DNA from 3 places in the Dorea chungnamensis genome. Region 1 is predicted to be linked to each of the others. Evidence: riboswitches for the same ligand, from Rfam matches in the RefSeq annotation. Region 1 holds a riboswitch; each other region holds the start of a gene.
What was found. Region 1 has a riboswitch for cobalamin ahead of ABE613_RS05640 (sirohydrochlorin cobaltochelatase). Riboswitches for the same ligand answer to the same signal wherever they lie in the genome.
Positions count from the first base shown of each region.

Region 2: it holds a riboswitch for cobalamin, as region 1 does, so the genes downstream of both, ABE613_RS04175 (CobW family GTP-binding protein) here and ABE613_RS05640 (sirohydrochlorin cobaltochelatase) in region 1, are expected to answer to the same signal.
Region 3: it holds a riboswitch for cobalamin, as region 1 does, so the genes downstream of both, ABE613_RS09700 (hypothetical protein) here and ABE613_RS05640 (sirohydrochlorin cobaltochelatase) in region 1, are expected to answer to the same signal.

Region 1 covers NZ_JBDOHT010000005.1:7,824-10,099, forward strand. The annotation lists gene ABE613_RS05635 (ABC transporter permease) at 1-803, shown strand, start outside; cobalamin riboswitch at 862-1,050, shown strand; gene ABE613_RS05640 (sirohydrochlorin cobaltochelatase) at 1,282-2,276, shown strand, end outside.
Region 2 covers NZ_JBDOHT010000003.1:179,242-181,517, reverse strand. The annotation lists gene ABE613_RS04180 (cobalamin B12-binding domain-containing protein) at 1-420, opposite strand, end outside; gene ABE613_RS04175 (CobW family GTP-binding protein) at 438-1,373, opposite strand; cobalamin riboswitch at 1,457-1,632, opposite strand; gene ABE613_RS04170 (uroporphyrinogen decarboxylase family protein) at 1,701-2,276, opposite strand, start outside.
Region 3 covers NZ_JBDOHT010000009.1:115,559-117,834, reverse strand. The annotation lists gene ABE613_RS09710 (dicarboxylate/amino acid:cation symporter) at 1-187, shown strand, start outside; gene ABE613_RS09705 (prepilin peptidase) at 171-614, shown strand; cobalamin riboswitch at 691-889, shown strand; gene ABE613_RS09700 (hypothetical protein) at 1,057-2,276, shown strand, end outside.

The DNA of each region.
Region 1 (2,276 bases):
CAGGGGATGAATTGGATGAAGAAGTGTCCATTTATGGCATTCGGGATAACAGCAGATATATCCAGATTGAAAACTTATCAGAACTTGAAGAAAATGAAGTGTACCTTTCACGACCATTCAGTGAGAAGTATAACCTGAAGGTGGGAGATATCATTAAGCTGGATGAAAAATATGAACATAAGCAGTATCAGTTTAAAGTATCAGGAATTTATGAAAAATGTCAGAGTATTGCAGTTTTCCTTCCGATTGAAAAATATCGTTCTTTATTTGAACTGGGCAAGGAGGAGTTCACCGGATATATCTCAGACACAGAGATTACCGATATCGAAGAAGATAAAATCGCGACAGTTATTACGAAAGAGGATATTACGAAAATGTGCGACCAGTTAGATCATTCTATGGGAGCCTATATGCAGTATTTTCAGATTCTGTGTATCCTGTTATCTGCAGTGCTGATTTATCTATTGACAAAGCTTATTATCGAAAAGAACGAAACGGCAATCTCCATGGCGAAGATTCTTGGTTATGAAAACCGTGAGATCGCAAGCCTATATTTGCTATCTACAACAATGGTAGTGGTTGTGGCGTATACCATAAGTGTAATATTAGGTTCTACGGTAATGAAACAGGCATGGAAAATCATTATGTTTAAATATAATGGATGGTTTGCCTTTACGATAGAGCCAATGGGCTATGTGAAGATGTTTTCCTTCGTTCTTCTTGGATACCTGATAGTAATAATACTGGATTTCAGAAGAATCCGAAAGATTCCGATGGAAGAGGCATTAAAAAATGTGGAGTAGTCAATAACCATAGATATTAAAAAACAATTTCAGAGACTTTACATTTTTATTCGGGTGTGATAAGGTATGTTCGATAGGTTCAGACAATCATGGATTGTCTGATGAAAAGGGAAACAGGTGCAAATCCTGTACGAACTCGTCACTGTAAGCGAGGAGTGCAAGGCCAGATAAGTCACTGAGCAATTGGGAAGGCGGCCTTGGATGTGGATCCGTAAGTCAGGAGACCTGCCTATTGAAAAACGGAGTGGGATATGCCCACAGATCACGAGTAACTGGTCGCAACCGATTATAATGGAGATATTACATTTCTGGCAGTGTCTGTATCTGCCGGAAGTGTTGTTTGATTATGTCAGTATTACGTCCTTTTACCATTTTATGGAAAAAGGACGTTTTTTGGCTTTAAGTCATTATACCCTCATAAGTACTGCCGTTATATCCTTTTGTCGGAAATGGACCAGAAATAAGAAGGAGGAACAAGATGAAGAAAAGAGTAGTAGCAATCTTGCTGGCAGTTTCCATGGTAAGTGCTCTGGTAATGACCGGATGTTCTGGCAGCAGTGAGGAGACATCCGAAACGGCGGAGGAAACTGAAGAAGTAGAGACAGATGCTGATCAGGAAGCGGCAGATGAAGTAGCTGCATTGATTGATGCCATCTATGTGCAGGAGAGAACAGATGAAACGGATGAACAGTGCAAGGAAGCCAAAGAGGCATGGGACGCACTGACAGATGAGCAGAAGGAATTGGTAGAAGGGGAAAATGCAGATCCGGATTACTTTGGAAGAGATACAGGCGATGCATCCAAAGATGATCCTCGTAATCAGGATGATATTGGTGAAAATGAGATCCTCGTAGTCAGCTTTGGAACCTCTTTTAATGACAGTCGTGTGGCTGATATTAAGGGAATCGAAGATGCACTTCAGGAAGCATATCCTGACTGGTCGGTAAGAAGAGCATTTACGGCACAGATCATTATTAACCATATTCAGGCGAGAGATGAGGAATGTATTGATAATATGGATCAGGCATTGGAACGTGCAGTTTCTAATGGAGTGAAAAATCTGGTGGTACAGCCGACGCATCTGATGCATGGCGCAGAATACGATGAGCTGATGGAATCTGTAGAAGCTTACCAGGATCAGTTTGAATCTGTAAAAGTTGCAGAGCCTTTGCTTGGAGAAGTCGGAGAAGATGCAACGGTTATCAATGCTGATAAAGAAGCGGTTGCTGAAGCGATTACTTCTGAGGCAGTGGAAACAGCAGGATATGACAGCCTGGATGCTGCAAAAGAAGATGGCGCTGCATTTGTATTTTTGGGACACGGTACCTCTCATACTGCAAAAGTATCTTATAGCCAGATGCAGACACAGATGAATGACCTCGGATATGACAATGTATTTATCGGAACGGTAGAAGGCGAACCGGAAGAAACGGCATGTGAAGCTGTTATAGATGCAGTTGCCCAGGCAGGATA
Region 2 (2,276 bases), on a different contig from region 1:
TCTGATATAGTCCACGAATGCATCCAAAGGCACATCTCGTCCCAGATCATGTACATCGAATCCTCCGGTCTCCATCATGATTCTCACAAGATTCTTCCCAATGTCATGAGTATCTCCTTCTACAACACCGATTAACACTTTACCAATACTTGTGTCTTCTGTGTCTGGCAGATATTTCTGGAACTCTTCGATTCCGGCATACATTGCATCAGAACATACAATCAGCTCCGGCACAAAGTATTCTCCTTCTTCATACATGGCACTGGCTCTCTTCATTCCATCAACCAGTCCTTCCAACATACCTTCCTGTGGATCATAACCGCATTCAATATACTCTTTGACCACGTCTACAACTTCCTCATCCTCCATATCAAACACACAGTCCGATAACTTCTGCAACAACTCTTCCTTTGCCTGCATCTTGCTTCCTCCTTGCATTATATAGAAAACAGCTCCCTAATCGCTGTTTCATCCAGATTACATCCTATAATAATAATCTTATCCACTTTCGTTCCTTTGCCGTTATCCGAGATATCTGCCACTTCCACAATGGATGGTGTAAAATCAAAATGCAACACTCTTCCATCCCCTGCTTTTACAATTCCTTTGGCACGCAGGACTTTTCCATATTTTTTATCCTTTAATCCATACAACGCCTTCTCTAATTCATGAGCAGTCATTTCTCTGGCATTTTCTATTGACATACTGGAAAATATCTTATCTGCGAAAGCCGGCGACATCATGATCTCTTCCATATCATCTTCCGGATTATTTTCATAATCTTCTGTCATATCCAAAAGCTCTAACAATGCTGCGCCTTCCATCTTACGCCAGTCATCTTCATATATAACAGCATCGGGATTTACCTCTCTTATCTCCGAAATCAATCGATTCTTTTCCTCTTTTGACACCTGTTCCAGATTACTCAATAATATAAGTCCTGCATTTTGAATCTGATCCAGGTAAAACGCACCGAAACCATCTATATAATCTTCAAACTCCGTAATATCTAATATTACAATCAATTTGGTAATTCTAAGATCTATTCCTTCCTTTTCTTTTGCCCGGCCACAGGCCTTTACAACATCTGTAAGTCTTCCCACACCAGAAGGTTCAATAACAATCCGATCCGGATGGAACTGCTCTGCAAGTTCTTTAATCCCTTTTTGGAAATCCAGCGCCAGACTGCAGCAGATACATCCTGCATACAATTCTTTAACCGGAAGATCCTCCTGAATCAATTCTCCATCAAGTCCCACATCCCCAAACTCATTCTCTATGACTACCGTTTTTCCCTTCAGAAGTGGTAGATATTTATTTAAAAAAGTTGTCTTTCCAGCTCCCAAAAAACCTGATACAATCTGTACTTCCATTCACTCACCCCTAAGACATGCTTTATAGCAGAAAAAAACGGTGCAGAAAAAGCAGCGTAAACACACCGCTTTCTCCCCACCGATAAGCTCGTTCATATATAGCAGGTCTCCTGACTTAACTTCTCCCTCTAATCCTGCCTTCCTCTATCCCAGAGTGGTATTCAGGTTATCGTCTGTCATACAGTAGAGCGGGCTGTTCTGGACTCTCACCAGATTTCCTTTTCAATGCCTATGCATCACTATATATGTTACTACTCATATGGTAGCATAAAATATCTTTTCATCCCAATTGATAATTCCAATAGTTTTATAGACAATTCCTATGAATTATATTTCTATCATTCCTTTTGGCATACAGCCTTTTTTCGCCCCTCTTCCGTAGATTGCTGCCGCATTCATGAATGCAATCATATTCTCTTTCGGCGTTCCTACCGGGGTTGTACATCCAGGGCACAGATTATATCCACAAGGATTATCGCCTGCATCTGCAATACATTTTTTTACATGTTCTTCAATATCTTTAACCGTCCCATTTCTCAGTACATCTACCGGCATTAGATTACCGCTGATAGCAATTCTGTTGCCATAACCCTCTTTCAATTCTTTCAAGCTCTCACAATTATCTACCCAGAATCCTGAAACACCGGCATCAACCACTTCCTGCCACCGGTCTTTTGTATGTCCACAAATATGAATAGACGTTGCTCCCTGAAATTCGTTCAATCTTTTAACAGCCTGTTTCAGATAAGGCACAAAGAATTCATTAAACTGTCTTTTACTTAAAAGATCCCGAGAAGCCATTGGCTCTGATAACATAAACTTAATTCCCAGTTTCTGATTCATATCTCTGCAGCACTTCACAATACAATCTGTGCTATATTGAAGAAGTCGATGTGCACCTTC
Region 3 (2,276 bases), on a different contig from region 1:
GCTTTCCATGGTTCTGCAGTCTGTAGGGCTTCCGCTGGAAGGTATCGGACTGGTGGCTGGAATCGACCGGATTACAGATATGGCTCCAACGGCTACGAACATTACTGGAGATATTGCATGTTCTGTTGTGATTCAGGCAACTGAGAACAAAAAACAGAAGGAGAGATCGGATGGTGAATGTCTGTAGAATATTATTTGCGGCAGGATTCTTAAGTTTATTGGCAATGATAGCCTATAATGATTGGAAGACAATGAAGATTCCGAACAAATTAATCATAATAACTGGAGGGGTTGGTCTGGCATCAACCCCTTTTTTCACAGAAATCAGTCTGATGGAGAGAGGAATCGGCGTCTTATGTATCAGCATACTGCTTCTCATTATTACGTGTATTGTTCCGGGAAGCTTCGGCGGCGGTGATATCAAACTCACGGCTGTCTGTGGATGGTATCTTGGATGGCGGTGTATGATGCTTGCATTCGTAATGGCGGTATTTAGCGCAGGAATCTATGTAGTATGGATTCTGGTGCAAAAAAAAGTTGGATATAAAACATCATTTCCATTTGGGCCATTCTTATGCCTTGGTATGGCTACAGCTTATTTTTTGAGAATGTGAAAAAGGAAGGACTTTCTTTGGGAAATATTGTAATTGGCTGATAAGTTTGCTACAATGAGGTAGTGATTGATAATATCAAATATATGGGGTTTTCAGTGCCAGACAGATGTTCATCTGTAGGGGTAAAAGGGAATCAGGTGCAAGTCCTGAGCGATCCGGTCACTGTAAGCAAGGAGTAAGGCTCTGATATGCCATTGCATATATTTTATATGTGAGAAGGTGCAGCCGAGCGTTGATATGTAAGTCAGGAAACCTGCTGAAAATGTTGGTGAATAGCTTCCGAAGAAAGTGTTTTCATGTAATAAAGTAAAAGTTGTGGGAAAATATTTTTCACAGCTCTTGAAGAATGTCTGCTTTCGGAATGATAGCAGATTTTTTTTGCAATACCAACAAGGGGCCACTTCCCCAGAAGGCCGAAAATAATCAAAAGGAGAGGATTTAAGTGAAAAGCAACACGAAAAAATTTCTTGCCCTTCTTCTGGCTGTGGCTATGGTAGTAACACCTGTGACCTCGCTTCGAGCAGAAGAGCCGAATGTACAAGGACAGGAAAATGCAGAGAATGAACAGCAAGAAGAAGTGGTAGAAGGAGAAGAAGCTGAACAGGGAAATCCTTCTGATATTCCGCAGAATGTAGAACCTTCGAAGACCGAAGAGAAAGTGGAGAATCCACAGACAATGGAGAATGAAACAGTACAGCTGGAGAATCAGCAAAATATTTCTGAAAATGAGGAAATTACCACAACTGAGATAATAAATCAAAGTCTATTAGGAGTACCAATGCTCTTAGAAGAAGGTGAGGTTGATAATACTAGTATCCAGATTCCAACCGGAGATGTGGGAATAAAGGTATTAAAGGTTTCTGATAATACAGAATATAAAATGTTTAAAATAGCAAATTCAGAAGCAGTTATTAGTGGAAATCAGATTAATATCAGCATGTATACAGCCAATGTAAGTTACAGTAAGATTTATCTTGGAAATGTTGAAGATGCAACGTTGGAAAAAGCAATAGACGGAATAGAAGTTAATCAAGACGGGAAATCAGGATGGGTATTTAATTTCTCCGTGTCAGTATCTGACGCAGGTAGCAATGTACCAATCGCTTTATATAATCCAGGTGAAGGAAAGGGATGGTATAAAACAACTCCTTTGGTACTTCAGATTCCAGCAGAAATAGTTGGAGAAACAGAGCCGGATCCAATTCCAACACCAGGTGCTTTGGAGAATGGAAGATATATAATAAATGCAACTTGTACAGAGGGAATGTTTAGCATTGATAATTGCATACTCACAGTTGATAATGGTATGATGACGGCAGAATTGACTCTAAGCACTAAAAAAACAGGTTATGATTATTTGTTTGTTGGTTCAGGAGAAGATGCAGAAAAAGGTTCAGGATGGATAGGAGCTAGAAAGGAATATAAAGAGGGGGATACAACCTACCGTACATTTGATATTCCTGTTCTTGTTCTGGATAAGGAAATTTTAATTGCTGCACATTCAATCGCGAATGATGAGTGGTATGATCGTCATGTTACATTTTCTTCTGAAGGTGCGCAAAAAGTAACAGATTCAGATTCTGGGAATAATTCGTCTGGCAGCACAGGCAACACTGGTAATTCAGGTTCCAGCGGCAGCACCGGTTCTTCCGGCAGTCAGAA